3 regions of the Paraburkholderia sp. A1BS-2L genome follow, and region 3 is predicted to be linked to each of the others. Evidence: predicted binding sites of a transcription regulator. Region 3 holds the regulator's gene; each other region holds the start of a gene.

Region 1 (7,713 bases), 860 kb from region 3:
CGTTGCCGAATGCCCGGTGAATGCCATCTACGCCGAAGAGGACGTGCCTGGCGACCAGCAACACTTCACTGAGCTGAACGCCGAACTGGCAAAGGGCTGGCCGAGCATCACCAAGACCAAGGCGCCGCTGCCCGAAGCCGACGAATTCAAGGACGTTAAGGACAAGCTCGCGCTGCTTGCGCGCTAAGCATCGTTCTGCCCCTGGGGTGTCGTCATCCTGGATTCCTGCCGTCTTTTTTGCAGGAATGGATAACAAGATGACGACAAGGTATTGACAGCCTACGCCAGACCCCATAGAATCTCGTTCTCTGCTTTTGTTGATCCCCGATAGCTCAGTCGGTAGAGCGCCGGACTGTTAATCCGTAGGTCCCTGGTTCGAGCCCAGGTCGGGGAGCCAAGATTCGCAAAAGCCCGTTAACCAGAACGGGCTTTTTCATGAAGTAAAAGGTTGTAGCTGTACTGCTGTTCCCCGATAGCTCAGTCGGTAGAGCGCCGGACTGTTAATCCGTAGGTCCCTGGTTCGAGCCCAGGTCGGGGAGCCAAAATATCGAAGCCGTTGCGTGTCCTGCGCAACGGCTTTTTTCTTTTCTGCAGCCTCCTCTTGCGTACTCTTCGCGATGCGATGGATTTGCCCCAGCATCTGTAACCGCCGAGGGTTGCCAACGATCATCGCCCCCTCCTCCCCGCCCTGTCCGATAATGTCGTCGCTTCGCCATTTTCGGAACTCCGCATGAACTCGACTCGCTTTGCCGCCCGACTGCGTCCGGCGCTCGCCTTCTGCGCCGGCGCGCTCGCGCTGGGCGCCGCCCATGCCGAGCAGATCGGCAGCGTGAACACCAATTTCCGCTTGACCGGCTCCGACAAGGTGGTCGTCGAGGCCTACGACGATCCCGCCGTGAGCGGCGTCACGTGCTACGTCTCCCGCGCGCGCACCGGCGGCGTGAAAGGCACGCTCGGCATCGCCGAAGACCCGACCGAAGCGTCAATCGCCTGCCGCCAGATCGGCCCGATCAGCTTCGCCGCCCCGCTCAAGCAGCAGGCCGATGTCTTCAGCGAGCGCATGTCGCTGATCTTCAAGACGCTGCACGTGGTCCGCGTAGTCGACACGAAGCGCAACGCGCTCGTCTACCTGACGTACAGCGACCGCGTGGTGAGCGGCAGCGCGAAGAACAGCGTCACCGCCGTTCCGATGCCGGCGGGCACGACCATTCCCGTGCGCTAAACTTAGGGCCTGGTCGGCCCCTTCCCATGACGCACTCCCGTTTTCGCGATTCCGCCCGTTATTGGCGCACGCCGCTTTTGCCCGGCGCGGACCTGCTCACGGCCGAATATCACGATCACACCTTCACGCCGCACTGGCACGAGGCCTACACGATCCCCGTGATCGAGGACGGCGCCGAGTGCTACCGTTACCGCGGTGCGCAGCATGTCGCGGAAGCGGGCAGCGTGCCGGTCATCAATCCGGGCGAGGTCCACACGGGCTCGCGCGCTGTGGACGAAGGCTGGCGTTATCGCGTCATGTATGTGCCGGTCGCCTATCTGCACACGCTCGCGGGGGAAATTGCGGGCCGCGCGCAGCCGCTGCCGTGGTTCGACGCCGAGGTGATCCGCGACGCCGATCTCGCGCGCCGACTCTCTTTCGCGCACCAATTGCTGGAGGCGGATGCCGACCGCCGCCGTACCGAACTCGCACTGGTGCCGGCCGCACCGGGCACTCAAAGCGCACCGGACGCACCGCAGCCCGACCTTCTTGCCGTGGAAGGCGCGCTGCTCGACGCGCTTTCCACGCTCCTGACCCGCCACGCGCACGCGCGCGAGGCGCGGCTCGAGTCCGCCGCGAACGAGCCGCGCGTCGAAATCATGAAGGCGCTGCTGGCCGCCGATCTCACCGAACCGCTGCGCGTCGCCGATCTCGCACAGGCGGTCGGTCTCTCTGCGTTTCACGCGACGCGCCTGTTCACCCAGGCCACGGGGCTGCCGCCGCACGCGTGGCGCACCCAGTTGCGGCTGCAGCGCGCGCTCGGGCCGTTGCGCGCGGGCGCCTCGGTTGCCGAGGTCGCCGCCGCGAGCGGCTTCACGGACCAGAGCCATTTCACGCGGCATTTCCGTCGCATGTTCGGCGTGCCGCCCGGCCGCTGGCAGGCGAATTAGTCCCCAATCACTCGCGCACGAGGCCGCCCACCGGCAATGGCATGGGCGGCCTGAAGCGGGCGCGCCGCAAGAACGTACAAGCCGCGCACGTCGCTTGCCGCTATGCTGGCCTCCCCATCTGGAGACTCGCTTGACCCGTCACCCCCATCGCTTCAAGGAATTCGTCGCCGGCGCGCGCGACACGATCCCCATGATGATCGGCTCCGCGCCCTTCGGCGTCATTTTCGGCACGCTCGTCACCTCGGGCCCGCTGTCGCTCTGGCACGGCCAGCTAATGTCGCTCGCCGTGTTCGCCGGCTCCGCGCAATTCATCGCGCTCGGGCTGATCGCCTCGCACGCGAGCTTCGCCGTGATCTGGGCCACCACGCTCATCGTGAACCTGCGTCACGTGCTCTACAGCGCCACGCTCGCGCCCTATGTCTCGCATCTGCCGATGCGCTGGCGCCTCGTGCTGGGCGGCCTGCTCACCGACGAGGTGTTCGCCGTCGCCTGGGCGTATTTCCGCCGCCATGCGCCCGGCGATGTCTCGCCGTGGCATTTCCTCGGCTCGGGCCTGTCGATGTACCTGAACTGGCAGTTGTGGACCGCGGCAGGCCTGCTGTTCGGCGCGGCGTTCCCGGGGCTGCAGTCGCTCGGGCTCGACTTCGCGATGGTCGCCACGTTCATCGCCATCGTCGTGCCGCAGCTCGTGGCCGTGCGCTATCTGGCCGCCGCCGCCACGGCAGGCACGCTCGCCTTCTTCTGGCAAGGCTGGCCGTACAAGCTCGGCTTGCTCGGCGCCGTGTTCGCGGGCGTGGCGGTGGGCGTCGCGCTCTCGCTGCCGCGCAAGCCGCGCACGAACGCGGCAAGCGCGGATGCACACACCGCTGGAGGCCGCCCATGAACTACGTCATCCTGATTCTCGGCATGGCCGTCATTACCGTGGCGGTGCGCACCGCCGTCTTCGTGCTGGGCGATCGGCTCGTGTTCCCGCCGATCGTGCGCACCGCGCTCGGCTTCGTGCCCGTCACGGTGCTCACCGCGATCATCGTGCCGATGGCCGTGTCGCCCCACGGTCAGCACGCCGAGCTCACGTGGCGCAATCCGCAGCTCGTCGGCGCGCTCGCGGCCATTGCCGTGAGCGCGCTCACCAAACGGCCGCTCCTCACCATTGCCGTGGGGCTGGGCGTGTTCTTCCTCTGGCAGGGCGTGGTGCTGCGCTGAGGCTGCCAGCCCCTGTCCATCCCTGTCCATCCCTGTCCATCCCTGTCCATCCCTGTCCATCCCTGTCCATCCCTGTCCATCCCTGTCTGCCCCGCCTCAAGTTTCGCCCCGCTGCGCCGATAAACCGTCGAGGCCTGCATTGGCGCGACAGACAGGTATCGCGAGGAACACACGGGGCAACCACCATGGGGCAGATCACCCTCAATATCAAGGATGAAACGCTTGCGTCGCTGCGCAAGGATTTCGATGCGTTCCTGCGCGTCTCGCTCAAGCTCGACCCGCAGTTCCTCACGCCGTCGTTCGAGGACTTCCTGCGCGCGAAGCTGCTCGACAACATGACGCCGCTCACCGAGCAGGCCGTGCAGCGGCTCTTGCAGGGCGGGCAGTACGCGTGGGCCAAGCGCACGCTCGACAAGGAGTTTCCCGAGGTCGTGTCGATCCTGCTGCGCCAGGCGGGCGAATTCGGCTTTGGCTTTGCGTCGCGGCCCGAATGGACGCCCGACGAGCGCGCGAAGCAGTGCCGCGAGTGGGCCGCCGCGATCGTCCGCGAGGCGGACGCCGGGGAGGCGCTGATCGACCCGCTCGCCGCACAGATCCAGTCCGGCGTGCAGGATATCCAGAGACTCGAAGAGGCCATGCAGACGCCTGCGTGGCGGCTCGCAGAGTCGGTGCGCCAGCGCGTCTACGAAGCGAAGATCGGCTGCGAGCAGGCAAGCGGGAGCCTCGCGCGCGAGCGTCTGGGCGAGTTGCGCGGCCTGCTGCGTCTGGCCATCGCGCACGGCACGTTCCAGAAGCAGGAAGCGCAGCAGATCATGGAATACCTGCGTCTTTTGAAGCCTGAAATTTTCGTCGAGGAACCCGACGACGTATTCACGCGCCTGGCCGCCTGGCTGCGCAACTTTTTCGTGCCGCCGCCGAAGAACCAGCCGCGCAGCTGAAAACGCAACCCCGCCCTACTCCCACATCTTGCGCAGCTTCGCGCCGATCTCGACCTTCGCGCGCGCGGCGGCGGCCAGCCCCGCCGCGCTCGGCGCGCTTGCCACTGGCGCGGGCGGCCAGGCGCGCGACTCGAAGAGCGGCAGCATCCCTGCAGCGATGAAGCGCGTGCGCGACGCCCACACATGGCGGTCGCCGCTCGCGGCCTGGTTGTGCACATAAAAGCGCTGCGGCACGACGATGTGCAGATCCTCTTTCGCGCGCGTCATCGCCACGTAGAGCAGACGCCGCTCCTCTTCCAGTTCCTCGTCGCTGCCCGCGCCGAGATCGGACGGAATGCAGCCGTCCACGCCATTGAGCACGAACACGTTGCGCCACTCCTGGCCTTTGGCCGAATGGATCGTCGAGAGGATCAGGTAGTCCTCGTCGAGAAGCGGATCGGCCGACTCGGCGCTGGTGGCGTCGGGCGGGTCGAGCGTGAGCTCGGTCAAGAAGCGCTCGCGCGACACGTAGGTGCTCGCGATGCTCTCCATCTGCAACAAATCGGCGAGACGCACCTGGGCATCTTCGTGATTGCGCTCCAGATGCGGCTCGTACCAGCGCCGCACGCGCTCGAACTCGGCGGGCCAGGGCGTTGCGCGCATACCGAGCTGATCGACGAGCGCCGCGAACGCGGGCCAGTCCTCGGCTGCACGCGGCGGCGGCGCGAATGCGGCGAGCGCCTGCGCGGCGCGGTACGCGCCCGTGCAGGCCGCGACCTGATCGAGCAGACGCGCCGCCGTCGCGGGCCCGACGCCCGGCAGCAGTTGCGTCACGCGAAAGCCCGCCACGCGGTCGAGCGGATTCTCGGCCCAGCGCAGCACGGCGAGCACGTCCTTCACGTGCGCGGCGTCGAGGAAGCGCAGGCCGCCGAATTTCACGAACGGGATGTTGCGGCGCGCGAGTTCGATTTCGAGCGTCGCGCTGTGGTGCGCGGCGCGAAACAGGACCGCCTGCTGCTTGAGCGTCATGCCGCCCTCGCGCGCCTCCAGGATCTGCTCGACGACGTAGCGCGCCTGAGTGGCCTCGTCGGCGACCGTCACCAGGCGCGGACGCTGCTGCGACGCGCGGTCGGTCCACAGGTTCTTGGTGAAGCGCTCGGCGGCGGCGTCCATCACCGCGTTCGAAGCGGCGAGAATCGGCTCGGTCGAGCGGTAGTTGCGCTCGAGCGTGACCTGGCGCGCAGGCGGATCGAACTGAGCGGGGAAATCGAGAATATTGCGCACCGTCGCGCCGCGAAACGAATAGATCGCCTGAGCGTCATCGCCGACCACGGTGAGGCCTCGCCCGTCGGGCTTGAGCGCGAGCAGGATCGACGCCTGCAGGCGATTGGTGTCCTGATACTCGTCGACGAGGATATGGTCGAAGCGTCCCGCCAGATCGGCCGCGATGGCCGGCTCCGCCGCCATGTGCGCCCAGTAGAGCAGCAAGTCGTCGTAGTCGAGCACGTTCTGCTTCTGCTTGGCATCCACGTAGGCCGCGAATAGCGCGCGCAGTTGCGGCTCCCATTCGAGGCACCACGAGAACGAGCGTGCGAGCACGTTCGCGAGCGAATCGCCGGTGTTGACAACGCGCGAGTAGATCGCGAGGCACGTCGACTTCGCGGGAAAGCGCTTGTCCTTCGCCGATAACCCCAGTTCGTGGCGCACGAGGTTCATCAGATCGGCGGAGTCCTCGCGGTCGTTGATCGTGAACGCGGGCGAGAGGCTGATCTGCTCGGCGTATTCGCGCAGCAGGCGCGCGCCGATGCCGTGGAAGGTGCCTGCCCAGGTGAGCCCCTGAGCCAGGGCCGCCGCCGCGCCCGACACCCCGGCCGCGATGCGCGAGACGCGCCGCGTCATCTCCTGCGCCGCGCGGCGCGAGAAGGTCAGCAGCAGGATGCGGTGCGGATCGGCGCCGTTTGCGACCAGATGCGCGACGCGGTGCGCCAGCGTGTTGGTCTTGCCCGAACCCGCGCCGGCGATCACCAGCAGCGGCGCGGGGAGCGCCGCGCCCGGCGCGAACGCCTGCGGCCCGCCGTGCTCGACGGCGGCGCGCTGGGCGTCGTTGAGCTTCGCGAGATACGGCGCCGCCTCGGGCGCAATATCGCTCGTGCAGGGGGAATCGGCGAGAGAGGCAGTGGAGACGGTGGACAAGGCAGGCGCGGCAGTATCCGGTGAAAATGAGCAGTGTGCGGGCCGGGTCGGGCATCGACACGGCGACGCATACTGTATATTCATACACCTCTCGTCCGCAAGCGCCGATCTTGCCTTGATCTGGCGCCATTCAGCGTCCAACTTGGGCGCGACGGCAACGCGGCTGAATCAAAGGCGTCACGCCCGCGCTCGGCTGCAATCGCTTATGATGCTCACCCTTCGCGCGCCCTGCCCGGCACGCCCCTGATTTCCTTTGCGCCATGCCCAATCTCGATTTCACCCTCACCGGCGACTACGTCGAACTCCACAATCTCCTGAAGATCACCGGTCTCGCCGACAGCGGCGGCTCGGCCAAGCAGATCGTCGCCTCCGGCGCCGTGAAGGTGGACGGCGAGGTCGAGCTGCGCAAGACGTGCAAGATCCGCGCGGGCCAGTCGGTGCTGCTCGGCGACACGCGCATTGCCGTGCGCGAAGCGGAGTAAGGCAAACAGCGCAGCGGCTGCATGGCCCAAATGAAATAGATTCGAAAGCGAATGCACCATCCAGGTGCTTTTTGTCCGAAAGAAGCGTAATCTCGCATTGAGCTTCCCAACTCGATACGAACGCACTTTCTGAACGCGCGGCGCGATTTATCGCGCCGCGCTTGCTTTTCATGACCCGACCCATTGCCCCCGCCGACCGGGCGAGCCGCGCCATCGCCCCGCCCTCGCTCAAACGCCACGCCGCCGACACCGCACGCCTCGCCGCGCCGCTCGCCATCGCCCAGCTTTCGCAGATGGCCATGAGCGTGACCGATACCGTGCTGCTCGGGTCGCTGGGCGCGGGCGCGCTCGCGGCGGGCGGGCTCGGCGCGAACCTGTTCTTCGTGGTGGTGACGGTGCTGCAAGGCGTGCTGACCTCGGTGAGCGTGAGCGTTGCGCAGGCGCGCGGCGCCGACGACCTGCACCGGGTGCCGCACATCTACTGGACCGGCTTTGCGCTGTCCTTGCTGCTGGCCGTGCCGGCGTTCGCGCTGCTGTCGTTCGCGGGGCCGCTGCTGGTTGCGCTCGGCGAGCCGCCCGTGCTCGCGCGCCAGGTGGGCGAGTACGCGGCCGTGCTGCGCTGGGGCGCGCCCGCCAGCCTGATCGGCGTGGGGCTGATGCGCTCGTTCCTGCCCGCCATCGGCGCGGCGAAGCGCCTGCTGTGGGTGTCGATCATCAGCGTGTTTTTCAACGGCTTCCTGAACTACGGGCTGATTCACGGCGCTTGG
Region 2 (7,713 bases), on a different replicon from region 3:
GGAAACTTTTGCTTGAGCGCGTCCGGCGAGAGCAGCGCGATATCCGCGCCCAGGCGCGTTTGCAGCGCGTGGTTCTCGCGCAGCGTGGCCTCGCCCGAGGGCGTGGCCAGAAACAGATAGCCGCCCTCGTGCAGGTCGATGGACGGCTTGTGGCCGTCCACCGCGAGACGCTCGCCGATATCGCGAAGAAATTCGATGCCGTACAGCGACATCTGAATCGACAGCGGCGTGGAGAACTGCTGCCGGATCGAGGCCGCCGACAACGCCGACGACGACCTCGCATAGCTCGGATCCCGCTCGATCACCGTCACGCCTGTCGTCGGGTCCGTTGCGCGCAAGAAGTACGCAATAGAGCTACCGATCACCCCGCCGCCAACGATTACGACTTTTGCGCTCACGACTCGCTCCAGATTGCGTTTTTTAGTCGATGTTGAAGTCGATGCCTTGTGCGAGCGGCAGCGCCGACGAGAAGTTCACGGTGTTCGTCGCGCGCCGCATATAGGCCTTCCACGCGTCCGAGCCCGACTCGCGGCCGCCGCCGGTTTCCTTCTCGCCGCCGAATGCACCGCCGATTTCCGCGCCGCTCGGGCCAATGTTCACATTGGCAATGCCGCAATCGCTGCCCGATGCCGAAAGGAAACGCTCGCTTTCGCGCAGATCGGTCGTGAACACGCACGACGACAGGCCGTGATGCGCGGCGTTGTTGGCTTCGATGGCGTCCTCGAAACGGCTGTACTTGAGCACGTAAAGAATGGGCGCGAAGGTCTCGGTGAGCACGACCTCGGTTTGCGCGGGCATCTCGACGATGGCCGGGCGCACGTAGAAGCCCTTCTCGTTGCCCGCGACCACGTGGCGCTCGCCGCCGAAGACCTTGCCGCCTTCGCTGCGGGCCTTTTCCAGCGCCGCCTGCATGCGATTGAACGATTGCTCGTCGATGAGCGGCCCCATCAGCGTGCCCTGCTCCAGCGGATTGCCGATCGAAACCTTGCCGTAGAACGTCTTCAGGCGCTCCACGGTCTGCTCATAAACGCTTTCGTGAACGAACAGGCGGCGCAGCGACGTGCAGCGCTGGCCCGCGGTGCCGACCGCCGAGAACAGGATGCCGCGCAGCGCGAGCTCCATGTCGGCGGTGCCCGAAACGATGCCCGCGTTATTGCCGCCGAGCTCCAGAATCGTGCGGCCAAAGCGGCGCGCGACTTCCACGCCCACCGCGCGGCCCATTTCGGTGCTGCCCGTGGCGCTCACGATATTCGAGCGCGGGTCGGCCACCAGCTTCGCGCCTACGTCGCGCCCGCCGGTCACGAGGCTCGTAAGCCCCTCGGGCGCGCCGCCGAATTCCTTGAGCGCGTCCTGCAGAATCTTGTCGACGGCCAGTGCGGTCAGCGGCGTCTTTTCCGAAGGCTTCCAGATCACCGCGTTGCCGCACACCAGCGCGAGCGCGGCATTCCAAGACCACACGGCTGCCGGAAAATTGAACGCCGAGATCACCGTGCACACCCCCATCGGATGCCAGCTTTCGGCCATGCGGTGGCCGGGGCGCTCCGAAGCGATGGTCAAGCCGTACAGTTGACGCGACAGGCCCACAGCGAAGTCGCAGATGTCGATCATCTCCTGCACTTCGCCCAGCCCTTCCTGAAGGATCTTGCCGGTTTCGAGCGTGATGATGGCGCCCAGCGCGGCCTTGCGCTCGCGCAGCTTGTTGCCGAGCACGCGCACCAGTTCCCCGCGTCGCGGCGCCGGCACGTTGCGCCAGGTCTTGAATGCCTCGTGCGCCTTCGCCAGCGCGGCGTCGGCTTGAGCGACGGACTGGCTCGCCACGCGGCCAATCAGTTCGCCATTGATGGGTGAATGCACGGCGATGTCGCCGGCCTCGGCGAGATGGGAAATGCCAAGTTCCGAAAGGATGGTGGATGCGTTCACTGGGAGACCTCGTCGATGTTTCCGATAGGAAATATTGTTGCTGAAACAGACTATACACGCAGACCGAAGCCCCGGCAATGCTCCAGGCAAGCCAAGCCGCGGCCGCGGTTTGCAAGAAAATTTCGCATCGGAAACTGATGTGTTTTGAAGATGCAGTGGCATTGTCGGCAGCCACCGGACCGGTATCAACCGATATCTATGCACGACCTGATGCGCTTTAGTCATCAAGCCCGGGGAAGTGGGGAATTCAACGAGGTGTTGCGAGGCGGGCGAGGTATCGGGAGATACCCCATTGGCGGAGCGGGGGACGAATTGGGGCCGACGGGGGCCGATCGGGGCGGCAGTCGCCGCCCCCTCGCTCAGAACTGAGCGATGCGCTGATACTGATTGGCGTTGCTAGTGGCCTGCATGGCCGTGCGGTATTCCGCGCTCAAGGACTCCTGGGCAGCTTGCGCGGCTTGTGCGATGCGCAGGTCGATCGCCTGGATTTCCCGCAGCATGGCGAGCGCATCGGCTGACTGCTGCGCGGAAAGCGCCATCAGCAGCGGCGAGCGCTCGCCCGCGAGCTGCGCGGCGCGCTCCCACTCGCCCACGGCGGCCGCCTGCTCGATGTCTTTCGTGAACCGCTGGATGCGTTCGATCTGGGCCAGTGCTTGCATGACCGGTGACCTCGTCAGTTCTTGTTGGTGGCCATCGCGCCCGCGCTGTTCTGGCCGCCGAATAGCTGGGTGAGATATTGCTGGTTGTTGCTCATCGTCGCCATCAGCGTATTGAGCGCCGTGAATTGCGCGGTGTACATGCTGGTGAGCTGTGACTGATACGTCGCTAGCGACGACTGCTGCGACGAGAGATTCGTGAGGTCCGTATTGAGCGCCTTGGTGCGCGTCTGGATCGCGCCGCTGCTCGACAGATAGCTCGTGATATTGGTGTTCAGTTGCGCGGCCACGCCATTGGTCGAGCTGAACAGCTTGGCCAACGTGGCCTGGTTGTTCTGCAGCGCGCTGCTCAGCGTGCTGCTGTCGACCGCGAGCGAACCGTCGGCGTTCAGCGTCACACCGATCGTCGCGAGACTCGTGGTCGTGTTGCCGTTCTTCACGCCGGTTGCGACGATCGAGGCCAACTGGTTGCGCACGAGGTTCAGCGTCGAGTCGCCGAGCAGCACGCCCTGCGAAGTCGCGGTCGAGCTGTACGCGGTAAGCGTGCCCATGGTCGTCACGAGCGTGTTGTAGAGCGTGACGAAATTGTTGATCGCATTCGACTGCGAGCTCGTGTCCTGCGCGATCGTGAGCGTTTGCGGCGATGTACCCGTGGTGTCCACCGATGCTGCGCTCAGGCTCAGCGTGACGCCCGCAAGCGCGGTAGTCACCGAGTTCGTCGCGTTGGTCACGCCGGTGCCGTCGAGCGTGAAGTACGCATCCTGCGCGGCGGTGGTCTGGCTCCAGTTGGGCGTGGCCGGCGAGCCGGAAGTCTGCACGTTGCTGAGCGTCGACTGGTTGGCCGTGAGCTGCGCACTGGTCGCGCTCGCGTTGCCGCTAAGCGACGTGCCGGCGTTGCCGGTAACCGCCAGGCCGTTCAGCGGGTCGCCCGTGGCCGTATCGCTGACCTGAATGCTGATGGCGTTCTGCGATCCGGTGGCATTCGCGTGCAGCACGAGGTGCGCGCCATCGGCGCCGTTCACGACCGTGGCCGTCACGCCGGGATTGTTGCTCGCGCTGTTGATCGCCGCCGCAATGCCGGAAACCGTGCTGTTGCTGCTGTCCAGTGAAATCGTGGTGCTCGCGCCGCCGATCGAGAGCGTCATCGTGCTCGGCACCGAAGCGAGCGGCTGGCTTGCGCCGTAGCCCCTCGACGTGAGGACCTGCGCGGTCGCGATCTGCGCGACGTCGATCGAATACGTCCCCGCCACCGCTCCGCTGGCCGCCGTGGCCGCGATGCCCGTGCCGCTCGTGCTCGCCTTGAAGGCGTTGACGGTCGTGCCGTCCGAGAGCGAAGTGAGGCCCGCCTGCAGCGCCGAAAGCGCAGCCGAGAGCGTGCCGTATGCGGAGATCTGCGTGTTGTCCAGTTGCGCCTGCGAAGACAGTGTCGCCGCCTGGCCCGCGATCTTGCTATTGACGAGCGCCGTGACGAGCGAGCTCACGTCCATCGACGAATTGCCGGTCGAGCCGCTGATGACCGACTGCGCGGCTTGCTGCAGCGCGCTATTGGCCGACGCTGCGGCGCTGGAGGCCAGATTCGCGTTCGAGATACCGGATACGGTGGACATGAAGGGGCTCCGTGCGTCGGCGATGCCGGGTGGATCGGTTCAAGTACGGTTCAGGTTTAAAAACGCCAAACGGGAGGTTGTCCTCCCGGTTGGCAAGCGCCGCGCGCCCCGGGTATGGCGGGCGGAGCGCGCGGCGCGTACTGCTTGACTCACATGAAGCGCTTGTTACTGCAGGAGCTTCAGGATCTGCTGCGGCTGCGAGTTTGCTTGCGCGAGCACCGAGATGCCGGCTTGCTGGAGCACTTGGGCCTTGCTCAGGGCGGCCGTTTCTGCCGCGAAGTTGGCGTCCTGGATCGACGATTGTGCTTGCGACAGGTCGGTCGACTGGGCTTGCTGCGCCGTGCTGATCGCCGTGAAGCGGTTTTGTGCGGCGCCAAGCGTTGCCTGAATGTTGTTGACCGTGTTCAGCGCGTCGTCGATCGACTGAATGGCCTTGTTCGCGCCCTGGACCGTGCTGACGTCGACCTTGTCGACGGTTTGCGTCGTGGCGGACGACGCGACCGAGAACTTCGTATTGCCGGCAGTCGGCGTGCCGAGTTTTGCAGCGGCCGGAGTCGCCGGATTATAAGCTGTAGCGCTAGTGAATTCCTTCGTAACGACATTGCCGGACGCGCTGAGCTGGTTGCCGTTCTGATCCCAGAACGTATAACCGTAGTTACCGTCCGACTTCACCGTAATCGACGTGACGTCGCTCGACTGCGGACTGGCCGAGCTATCGAGACCCGTCGATGCATTAAGATCGAAGCCCGACAGCGTACCGAGCGTCGTGCCGTTAGCAAGGGGGCTGCCTGCGGTCAGCGCCTGAGCGTTCACCTTGTCGATTTCAGTGGCCACGGTTGCCGGATCGATGTTCGAAGCAGCCTTGATCTTGATCTGGCCAGGCGTCGTCGTCGTGTCGAACATACCCGAGGTTGAGAACGACACGGCCTGCCCGTTCTGATCGGTCACCGAGAAGCTGCCCTTGCCGTCCGAAACGAGGTTCAACTGCGTAACTTCCGTACCCTTCGATGCAGCGTTGGTGCCATCGCTCGCGGCTTGCCAGACGTTGCCGTTCGAGTCGAGCGAAACCGCGAGCGAGGCGATCGTGTCACCCGCCTTCACAACGCCGCCGCCGAGCGACGATGCCGCAACGCCCTGCGAGAGGTTCAGGCTGATCGTCTGGCCGACGTTCGCGCCCACCTGGAATGACACTGCGCCGAGCGAACCGTTCAGCACGTTCATGCCGTTGTACGTCGTTTGCGACGCAATACGGTTGATTTCCGAAACCTGCTGCGACACTTCCTGCTGCAGCGCCTGACGGTCCGTATCGGTCATGCCGCCGTTCGTCGCTTGCACGGCCAACTGCCGAATCCGCTGCAGACTATTCGTCAGCGACGACAAACCGCTCGATGCCGTTTGCACCATCGACACGCCGTCGTTCGAGTTCGACACGCCCTGGTTCAGACCGTTGATCTGGGTCTGCATGATGTTCGAGATCGCAAGACCCGCTGCATCGTCCGCTGCGCTGTTGATGCGCTTGCCCGACGAGAGGCGCGTGATCGCTTGCGACAGCGCGCTGCCCGAGCCGGTCAGGTTTTGTTGCGCGACGAGCGAGTTGATATTGCTGTTGATTCCGAGCATGGAAATTCTCCTGATTGGGACTGAGCCCGTTTGCGCCACGGCTGCCGTGGCGTCGGCGGACTGTCAAACGCGTTGTTTCGACCGCCATGTTTGGGGTAACGACCGCCCACCAGGGAACTTTAGAGGGACATATGCAAAAAATCTGATCTTATGCTCAATCAGGGACATGACAGACACGCGGGAAATGGCCGCCGAATAGCCGAAAACAAATGCCAAATAGTTGATTTTTTTGGAATAATCAATCCGGCGTTTCAGTCCATGCCCTTCAAGCCATCGTTGGCGCGCGCGAATCCGCGCGCCCTGAAAGGGTCGCGCGGATCCGGCGCAATTGACTAGTCGAGCGATTTACGGCGCTGGCGCTACAAAGACATCGGTGGGATTGCTTGCATTCCCGGTCGTTTGCACGAAGAACGGCACGAACTCCGTATCGGTTGCACCCAACCCTTCATAATCCCCGATAAAGTACCCTTCGGCATAAGGCGCGGTTTTCATATCGAAGGACCCCGCGATATGCAATTCATTGCCGAAATTCTGGCCCCCGCGCGGCGAGGTGATGCGCCAGTAATCCGTCGGCAGCGTGGTGTCCGTGGACTTGAGCGTGCGGAAGTCATAGTACGTGACGGCCACCACGCCCGCAGGGTTGACCCGCACGGCAGGATTGAATGCGGGTCGGCCCGAAGGCGTATTCACCCGCATGGGCGCGCTCCATGTCTTGCCACCATCAGCGGACGTCGATAGCGCCACCTCGTCGTACTTCCCGCCATTGAAGCGCGAATCCTGCCAGACGACATAAAGCCGCCCCGTCGCCGGATCGATCGCCGGTTCGGGAATGATGTCCCCGGTGCGTATCGGCGTGCCGGAATTGGGATCAAAAACCGAAACCGTTTGCAGCGTCGAAATGATCTGAGGTTGGGTCCACGTGGCGCCATCGTCGGTGGATTTGATGAACGCTACCCTGCCTGCCCCCTGGTTGAATGGCGGCGTGATCAGATCGAAAAAGTCGTAGAGCGTCCCGTCCTGCTGATTGACCACGATCTGATTGCCGATCGTCTGCTGCCGCGAGGGCACCTTCACGATTTCCGCGGCGGTACTCCAGGTCTTGCCGCCATCCACGGTCTTCGAGAACAATGTCGGGCCGCGGTAAGCGGCCGTATGGAGATTCGCGTAGGGGTTGCCGTTCGGCAGTTCGAGCCGGTCCCATACCGCATACGCCACGCCGGCCTTGATCGGATTCGCAGTCACCGATTCCTTGTCGTTGAAGTACTGCAAGGTAGGCTCGTTGTTGGCGATGATCACGCTGAGGTTTCCCCAGGTCTGACCGCCATCGCTGGAAACCGCTGCGGCCACGGCATTGCTGTTGTTGGAGTTGTTGAACGAGATGGAGACGGCATAGGCGGTGCCGTCGGGGCCGATGGACACCCATGGGTCAGAGGCGCGCTCGTATCCGAGCCCGTTCGCACATGCGCTAAAGGGCAAGGACGTTTGCCCCCAGGTGTGACCGCCGTCGAAGGAGAAGCCGGCAACGAGGCCATGAGAGCCGCCGTCCGACCAGCGGTCCTGCTGCCACGCGCCGATGAGGTTGGACGAGTTTTTCGGGTTGACGGCCACCCACGGCTCGACCTCGCTATTCACAAAGACAGTGCTGCTCGATGATCCGCCAATGGTGCACGTGGCAAAGGGGCTTGGACCCGAAACCAGTGTGGGACTGGCCGAGGCCGGTGCGCTAACCATGAGCGTGGCAGCCGCCGAAACGCCGAGCAGCACGGCGCAAGACTTGTTGCGATGCATGAAAGGACTCCTTATTTCTATGCGGCCCGCAACAGCCATGGGCCGTCAGCACGGGTATCGCCAGCGCGACGGTCACGCAATTGCACCACCTGCTATCAGCCTTTTCCCGCTGGCTACCTAGG
Region 3 (7,713 bases):
AGCAAGGTCGCGCTGCTCACGACCGACAGCTACCGCATCGGCGGCCACGAGCAACTGCGCATCTTCGGCAAGATCCTCGGCGTCTCGGTGCATGCGGTGCGTGACGGCGCCGATCTGCAACTCGCGCTCACCGAGCTCAAGAACAAGCACATCGTGCTGATCGACACGATCGGCATGAGCCAGCGCGACCGCGCCGTGACCGACCAGATCGCCATGCTGTGCGGCACGGGGCGCCCGGTGCAGCGCCTGCTGCTGCTTTCGGCGACCAGCCACGGCGACACGCTCAACGAAGTCGTGCAGGCGTACCAGCACGGCCCGGACAACTCGCCGCTCGCGGGTTGCATCCTCACCAAGCTCGACGAAGCGACCAACCTCGGCAGCACGCTCGACACGGTGCTGCGCTACAAGCTGCCGGTGCACTACGTCTCCACGGGCCAGAAGGTGCCAGAGAACCTGTACGTGGCCACGCGCCGCTTTCTCGTGCGCAGCGCGTTCTGCGTGCCGCGCGATCGCTCGCCGTTCGTGCCGCACGAGGACGATATTCCCGCGCTGCTCTCCGCGCTCTCGACGCGCTCGGCCACGCAAGCTCCCGAGGTCCGGTTTGGATAAGTTCGTGATCGATCAGGCAGAAGGCCTGCGACGGCTGCTCGCGCGCGAAGGCTCGCGCGTGATCGCCGTGACCGGCGGCCACGGCGCACCCGGGCGCACGACCGTGGTGATCAATCTCGCGGCCGCGCTGATCGCGCTGGGCAAGGACGTGCTCGTGATCGACGAGTGCCTTGGTCCGCGCTCGGTCAGTGCGCAGCTCGGCGGCGGCATGCGCGGCGTGAGCAACGAAGCGCGCGGCAATGCCGCAAGCCTCGCAGGAAACTTCGCGCCGAATTTCGCGGCGGTGATGCGCGGCGAGATTGCGCTGGACCAGGCCGTGGCGCGGCATGCGCTGGGCTTCGGCGTGCTGGCCGCGCCGCGCGAGCAGTGCGTGGGGGCGCAGCTGGATGCGCCATTGAGCAAGCTGCTGGCCGGTCCCGCCGATTTCGTGCTGATCGACGCGCGGCTCGACGCCGAAGGCGCGCTCTCGCCGCTCGCCTTGCACGCGCACGACGTGCTGATCGTGATGCGCGTGACCGCGCAGGCGATCACCGACGCCTACGCCTGCATGAAGCGGCTGCATTTCGCGCATGCGATTGGGCAGTTCCGCGTGCTTGCGAACCACGTGGCGAGCGCCGCCGACGCGCAAGCCGCGCTCGAGAATCTCGCGGGAGTGGCGAGCCGCTACCTCGCGGTATCGCTGGAGCGCGCGGGCAGCGTTGCCGCCGATCCGCACATGCCGCGCGCGCTGCAACTGTCGCGCTGCATCGTCGATGCGTTTCCGTCGACGGCTGCCGCGCGAGATTTTCGCCACGTGGCGGCCGAACTGCCGCACTGGCCGCTGCGCCCCGCGCTGTTGGCATCGGCGGGCGCGCCGGCGAGTCCGGAGCAAGCGGCGAATTCATTCGTTTCATCCGCCACGGACGCCCCGTCCGCGAGCGCGACGGCCTATGCGGGATGGCGGGCGGATTCGCCCGTGCACGCGCATCGGCACGTGTGACGGACACAGGAAGGAGAGCCAGATGTATAACGCTCAAGGAAAGATTTCGCAGGCCGAAGTGCTCGCGAAGTACGCGCCGCTCGTGCGGCGGCTCGGATTGCAGCTCGTGGCGAAAATGCCCGCGAGCGTGGATCTCGACGACTTGATCCAGGCCGGCATGATCGGCTTGCTCGACGCTGCGAATCGCTACAAGGAAGATCAGGGCGCGCAGTTCGAGACCTACGCGAGCCAGCGCATTCGCGGCGCCATGCTCGACGAGCTGCGCAGCAACGACTGGCTGCCGCGCAGCCTGCGGCGCACCTCGCGCGAAGTGGAAAGCGCGGTGCATCAGGTGGAGCAGCGGCTTGGCCGCTCGGCGAGCGAGACGGAGATTGCCGAGCATCTGCAGATGCCGCTCGACGAGTACCAGAGCATGCTGCAGGACCTGCACGGCAGCCAGCTCATCTACTACGAAGACTTCGACCGCTCCGCCGACGACGAGCCGTTCCTCGACCGCTATCGCGTCGATCACTCGGACCCGCTCTCGGCACTGCTCGACGAGAGCCTGCGCGGCGCGCTAGTCGAGGCGATCGAGCGGCTGCCCGAGCGCGAGAAGCTGCTGATGTCGCTGTATTACGAGCGCGGCATGAACCTGCGCGAGATCGGCGCGGTGCTGGAGGTGAGCGAGTCGCGCGTGTGCCAGTTGCACAGCCAGGCGGTGGCACGCTTGCGGGCGCGGCTGCGCGAGATGTCATGGGCGGGGACGGAGCATTAGTCGGGCGTAGTGGCGAGGGGTTTCAAACCCTACATGGATGTGTACATCGCGTCATGATGACAACCGCTTCGAGAAGTCCGTCATCAAGCCGGAAACGACTGCGCCGGCCATGGGGTTCGTGATGCTGCAGCGCGCCGTGACGCGCGCTGAGTTCGCTCAGATGCCAAGTGTGAGCGACGTGCTGGCGCGTCGGATTACACGCACGCTGCTCGACTTTGGATCGCTGAATGCGTCTTCGCCGCGAGGCGATCTTTCCTTTGGACTGCCCTTGAAGAGCCTTCCGTTTCTGTTTCCAGGGCTTTGGCCGGAGGTTGATCAGGGGTGAAATGTTTTTTATGGTTTTTGCTGATTTGTGGGGAAGTCGTTTCGCGACCCACTGCTGACAGTCGACCACCAAGCGTTGAAAGGCAGGTATAGGGGCTCAGCAGTCCGTCTATCGTGGCTTTGCACACAGGCAAACCGACGAACATCCCGGTGAAACGCCCAAACCTTGTTCATTGACACATATCAACCGCGTCTGCCGCCACTCGCTCATCATCAGCTATCGAAACAGGGCATGCTGGGGGCGAGTTATGAAAGGACGCATATTCGTCATTGGCGCCTCATTGAGCGGGATTAACGCGCTTTCGCGGCTGATCGCGCTACTTCCCGAGAATTTCCCATCTTCAGTATTTATCACGCAGCATGTGGGCGCTCACAGCCCGGGCATGCTGCCCCAGATTCTCAGCAACGCGGGACGACTGAAGGCCATACATCCCAAGAACACCGAGCTAATCGAGCCGGGGCGAATCTATGTGGCGCCACCGGATCGCCATATGCTTGTGCAGCGAGGATATATACGCCTGTCTCATGGCCCTCAGGAAAATCACACACGGCCCGCTATCGATCCGCTTTTCCGGTCGGCGGCCATCTCTTATGGCCCAGCCGTGGTGGGAGTCGTATTGACCGGACAGCTTGACGACGGTACGGCTGGCTTGCTTGCAGTCAAGGACAGGGGCGGCACCGCCATTGTGCAGGAGCCTTCCGAAGCAACAGCGGCCTCGATGCCTAAAAGCGCTCTCGCCCACGTCAAAGTGGATTACTGCTGCAAATTGGCAGAGATGGCAGCACTTTTCGTTCGTCTCGCCAATGACGACCCGGAGCCCAATGAGGACCGTAATCTCGATGAACTTATCGATATCGAAAACCGGATCGCCGAGGGTATCTTCGATCTTCAGGACTGGTGGAAGCTCGAAGGGATGAGCAGTCCATGTGGTCTGAATTGTCCTATTTGTCGAAGCGCCCTTTACGAGCTGCGCGACAAACGAATGATGCGATTCAGATGCCGCGCGGGACATGCTTTTTCCGCAGAAAGTCTCCTTGCGGAACAAGCTGACTCCAGGGAGACACAGCTCTCGGCTCTGTTCGGTTCGCTTACCGAAGAAGCGACGCTTGCGAAGCGCCTGAGAGACGCGCCTGTCTACAAGGAGCGCATCGACTTGACTGCGAGCCTGAACAGCAAGATCCAAGGCATAGAAGTGGAGTCCACACAGGTTTGTGAATGGCTACGCGCGCTAACTAATCTGGTAGAGCCCGATCCCGACGGAGGATTCTGACCTGCGGGAACGCCCGTCTGCAGGCTGTAAGATGTCGGCTTGAGCGGCGTAAAGCGGCCGCCTGAGGCAGCCTCGGCCGACCACAGCCCATCCCGGAGCGCGCGTTATTTCCAAAAAGTCAGAGCAGAATTTTCCATCACCGCCGACAGCACCAGATCCACTGTCCTCGCAGTTAGCACCCGGAAACAAAAAAGCCGAAGCCCCCGTGCTTCGGCTTTTCAATTCCCCACGCAACTGCCAACCACGCGAGGAACAAGGGCCAGTTACAGCCCGAACGCCGGCAGGCGTCCATCCGGCCCGTACAGCATCGACGTGCCGTTGCCGGTTTCGCCCCGCAAAATCGCGAGCGCCCGGCGATTATGTTCCATGCGGGTGCGAACCATCATGCCGATCGTCAGGTTCTGCCGGCGCGCGCGCTCGGTCGAGCCCAAGAGCCGCGCCCACTGGCCCGCGAGCCGCGCGTCGCCGTCGCAGGCCATCTCGATGCCCTTGCGTCCGGCCGGCAGGCCGAGCCCGGCCAGTTGCGCGTCGCGCACCTTCTCGAGCCCCGCCATGCGCTGCGTGAGCGTCGTCTTCTGTTCGACGATCTGCGGCAGCGCATCGATGCCGTCCGCCGTCGTGAGCGCCTTCTCCTCGAAGGCGAGCAGCGAGGCGAACGCCTCAACCGCGGCGTGTTCGTCGATCAATGTGGCGAGAAGCGCGTCTTTCATCCGGGACCACCTGAAAATGCGGGTTGCGGGACAGCCTGGCGCCCGCGCCCTGCGATTTAGCCGCCCGAGGCCGGCTTGAGCAGGCCGCGCGCGGTTTCGATAATGCCGTCGGCGATCTTGCCGGCGTCGATCTGCAGCGTGCCGTTCTTGATGGCGTCCTTGATCGACTGGACCTGGCCCATGTCGATGTCGGCGGCGCCGCTCGCCGCGAGCGAGCGCAGCGAAGAGGACAGCGACGAAAGACTCACGTTGGCGTCTGCGCTAGTACCCGCTCCGATGGCGCTCGATGCCGCGCCGGCCGATGCCGTGCCGCCCGCGCCTGGCGCGCTCGCGGATTCGCCTTGCTGCGTGCGCGCCGGGCCATCCTGGAGCGAACGCGCGTCATTGCGGTTGGAGGTGTCGATTTTCACGATTGGGCTTCCTGATCCGTATGGCCTTGATAACGGCAACGCTGCGCGCGAACTTTAGCGCGAAAGTCCTGCCGTTACATGCTGTTACGTGTCCTTGCCCACATGGCCGCCGCACCGCATTTTTTACCGGACCGGCAATCCTGCCCTAAATCTGCACCTGCACCGTGGCGGCATCTTTCACGACGCCGCTGATGATCTGCCCGCCGGCCGTGCGCACGCGCACCATCTGGCCTGGCGCGGCGTTATTGAGCACGCTGCCTTCGGCGGAAATCGTGAAGTTCGAGCCCACCGCGACCACCTTGACCGTCTGGCCGATCACCACCGACGAGGCGCTGCGCAGCATGTCGGTGCGCAGCGGCAAGCCTGCCGTGATGCGCGCGAGCGCGACCGCGCCGTTGGCCTGCGTAGGGTCGGTGATGATGGTCTGCGGCAGGCTTGCGAGGTCGCCTTCGCGCGGCATGAAGTCGGCGGCGGAGAGCGTCTGGCCGGCGTCGATCTGGCGGGCGGCCACGTAATAGGTGATGTCGACGGCCACGCGCCCCACCACATAGAGTGTCCACGGTTTCGCGCCGACGCAGCGCACGCCCACCGTCGTGCGGCCCCACATGCGCGCGCCCGGCGGCATGAACGGTTCGAGCGCGGCGCAAGCGGCGAGGCCGCGCGGAAACACCGGCCCGACGCTCACGCTCACCTTGCCCGGCAAGCCCGCGGCCTGCTGCTGGAGGAAGGCGACCACGGTGGCGCGAATGCGTTCGCCGTCCTCCTGGCCCGGCGGCAGTTGCGCGCTCTGCCCATAGGCCGCGGCGCTCGCGACTGCGGCGGGCGTGGTGGGCGCGGAACGGGCGGCGGTTACAGCCGGCGCACGCGTGACCGGCACGGTGGAGAGCTTCGCGGCGGCAGCCGGCGCGGCCGTTTCGACGACGACCGGGGCGACCGCGCTAGACGGCCTGACGACATTCACGCGCTGCAATCCGCCCGTGCCTGCGTTGCCGCTCATGGCGGCAGCCGGATATGCAGACGCATTCGCAGATGCATTCGCCGCTGGCACGCGCATGGGTTGAACGGCGCGCGCGAGCGCGGGGCGCGGCGTGGCCGCGCCGGCGGTGTTAGGTGCGCCCGGCGCGGGAATCGTGACGATCTCGGGCGTGGCGGCTTCGCCCGCGCGGCCGCGCTCGCCGGGCCCGGGGATCGCGATCATGCCCGGCTGGTTTTGCGCTTGCGCGAAATCCTGCTGCGGATCTTGCTGCGCGCTTTGCGTGCGGCGAGCGAGCATGGCTGCGTTCTGGGCGTAAGCGTTAGCGCTCGCGCTGGCGTTTGCCGCAGCGCCCCTCGAACCCGCGCCGCCGCCCTGCGCGAGCATCGCGCTCATCCGCGCGGCGTCCGAGCCCGCGCGGTCGCCGGGGCCCGCGATATAGATCTGCTGCCCAGCCGCTTCGGCTTCGCTTTGTGCGTGCGCGGCGCCGCTCACGGCCAGCGCCGCAAGCACGAGCGCAAGCGCACGCGAGATCGAACGGCGCTGCGCGCGGCGCGCCTCAGCCTCGCGGCGCGCGCCGCGCACACGAAGGGGGGCTTTGTGCGGCATCGTCGTTCTCCATTCATTGCATTGACACGCCTCGCATTCTAGGCGGCGGCCCTCGCGTGCTTGCGTCGAATAGAGGGGGCCTTTACCGGCTATTCGTCCGATTGGTTCTTGTCAGGCGCGCCTAACATTCGTCTCCATGCGTAAAGGCCTGCGGGCCTCGCCCAGTTGCCGGATGCGCGATGCATGCACCGGCGCAGCCCCTCAACTCGAGTCACGGAGAACGCCCGATGCTGGACAAACTCGATGCCGAATTCGCCTTTGGCCGCGAAGCGCTCGATGTACGCGCAACGCGCCAGGCGTTGCTGTCCTCGAACATCGCGAATGCCGATACCCCTGGCTACCGGGCGCGCGACGTCGACTTCTCGGCCTCCCTCGCGGGCGCGCTCAGGCAAGCGGGTGCGGCCACGCCGGGCATCGCTGCTGCGGGCGTCGCTGGCGGCGCGAGCGGCAACTTCCGGCCGCTCGCCCTGGCGCAGCCGGCGGGCGTGACGAGCGGCATGTCGATGGCCGCGACCGAGGCGGGCCATATGGCCGGCAACACGAAGCTGATCCCGACCGGCGGCCAGGCGGACACCTACACGAGCCCGGTGATGTACCGCAACCCGACGCAGCCCGCGCTCGACGGCAATACGGTCGACCTCGACACCGAGCGCGTGCAGTTCGCCGACAACGCGCTGCATTTCGAATCGGGCATGACGGTGCTTTCGCAGCAGATCAAGACCATGCTCTCGGCGATCCAGTCGGGTTCGAACTGAACGAACCGAGTGAACTGAAGGACAACGAAACCATGCCATCCCTGATGAACATTTTCAGCGTTGCGGGCTCCGCCATGTCGGCGCAATCGCAGCGGCTGAACGTGACGGCGTCCAATCTCGCCAACGCCGACAGCACGACCGGCCCCGACGGCCAGCCCTACAAGGCCAAGCAGGTCGTGTTCGCGGTCGACCCGCTCGGCGGCGCGCGCACGGCTTCGGGCCAGCAGGTGGGCGGCGTGAAGGTGACCGGCGTGGTCGACGACCCCACGCCCATGAAGCAGAGCTACCAGCCCGACAACCCCGCGGCGGACGCCAACGG

What was found. Region 3 encodes FliA, which starts transcription of late flagellar genes. Its sites were predicted from a motif close to CTAAAGTTTNNNNNNNNNNNGCCGNTA; they were not measured.
Region 1: a site for FliA is predicted at 3,450-3,476, ahead of P5W98_RS10030 (DUF4088 family protein). Genes of this name have one in related genera too.
Region 2: a site for FliA is predicted at 5,900-5,926, ahead of P5W98_RS23555 (flagellin). Genes of this name have one in related genera too.

Annotation. Positions count from the first base shown of each region.
Region 1 covers NZ_CP120428.1:2,211,959-2,219,671, forward strand. Annotated here, with positions in the region: gene fdxA (ferredoxin FdxA) at 1-187, shown strand, start outside; tRNA gene P5W98_RS10000 (tRNA-Asn) at 322-397, shown strand; tRNA gene P5W98_RS10005 (tRNA-Asn) at 467-542, shown strand; gene P5W98_RS10010 (CreA family protein) at 731-1,222, shown strand; gene P5W98_RS10015 (AraC family transcriptional regulator) at 1,249-2,151, shown strand; gene P5W98_RS10020 (AzlC family ABC transporter permease) at 2,342-3,034, shown strand; gene P5W98_RS10025 (AzlD domain-containing protein) at 3,031-3,354, shown strand; gene P5W98_RS10030 (DUF4088 family protein) at 3,540-4,292, shown strand; gene P5W98_RS10035 (ATP-dependent helicase) at 4,308-6,548, opposite strand; gene P5W98_RS10040 (RNA-binding S4 domain-containing protein) at 6,725-6,946, shown strand; gene P5W98_RS10045 (MATE family efflux transporter) at 7,117-7,713, shown strand, end outside.
Region 2 covers NZ_CP120429.1:1,906,998-1,914,710, reverse strand. Annotated here, with positions in the region: gene P5W98_RS23575 (NAD(P)/FAD-dependent oxidoreductase) at 1-398, opposite strand, end outside; gene amaB (L-piperidine-6-carboxylate dehydrogenase) at 421-1,920, opposite strand; gene fliT (flagellar protein FliT) at 2,280-2,579, opposite strand; gene fliD (flagellar filament capping protein FliD) at 2,594-4,183, opposite strand; gene P5W98_RS23555 (flagellin) at 4,349-5,803, opposite strand; gene P5W98_RS23550 (sialidase family protein) at 6,149-7,534, opposite strand.
Region 3 covers NZ_CP120428.1:3,071,209-3,078,921, reverse strand. Annotated here, with positions in the region: gene flhF (flagellar biosynthesis protein FlhF) at 1-609, shown strand, start outside; gene P5W98_RS14110 (MinD/ParA family ATP-binding protein) at 602-1,588, shown strand; gene P5W98_RS14105 (RNA polymerase sigma factor FliA) at 1,611-2,342, shown strand; gene P5W98_RS14100 (hypothetical protein) at 2,380-2,667, shown strand; gene P5W98_RS14095 (chemotaxis protein CheB) at 2,915-3,937, shown strand; gene P5W98_RS14090 (flagella synthesis protein FlgN) at 4,201-4,647, opposite strand; gene flgM (flagellar biosynthesis anti-sigma factor FlgM) at 4,704-5,057, opposite strand; gene flgA (flagellar basal body P-ring formation chaperone FlgA) at 5,203-6,639, opposite strand; gene P5W98_RS14075 (flagellar basal body protein) at 6,867-7,394, shown strand; gene flgC (flagellar basal body rod protein FlgC) at 7,427-7,713, shown strand, end outside.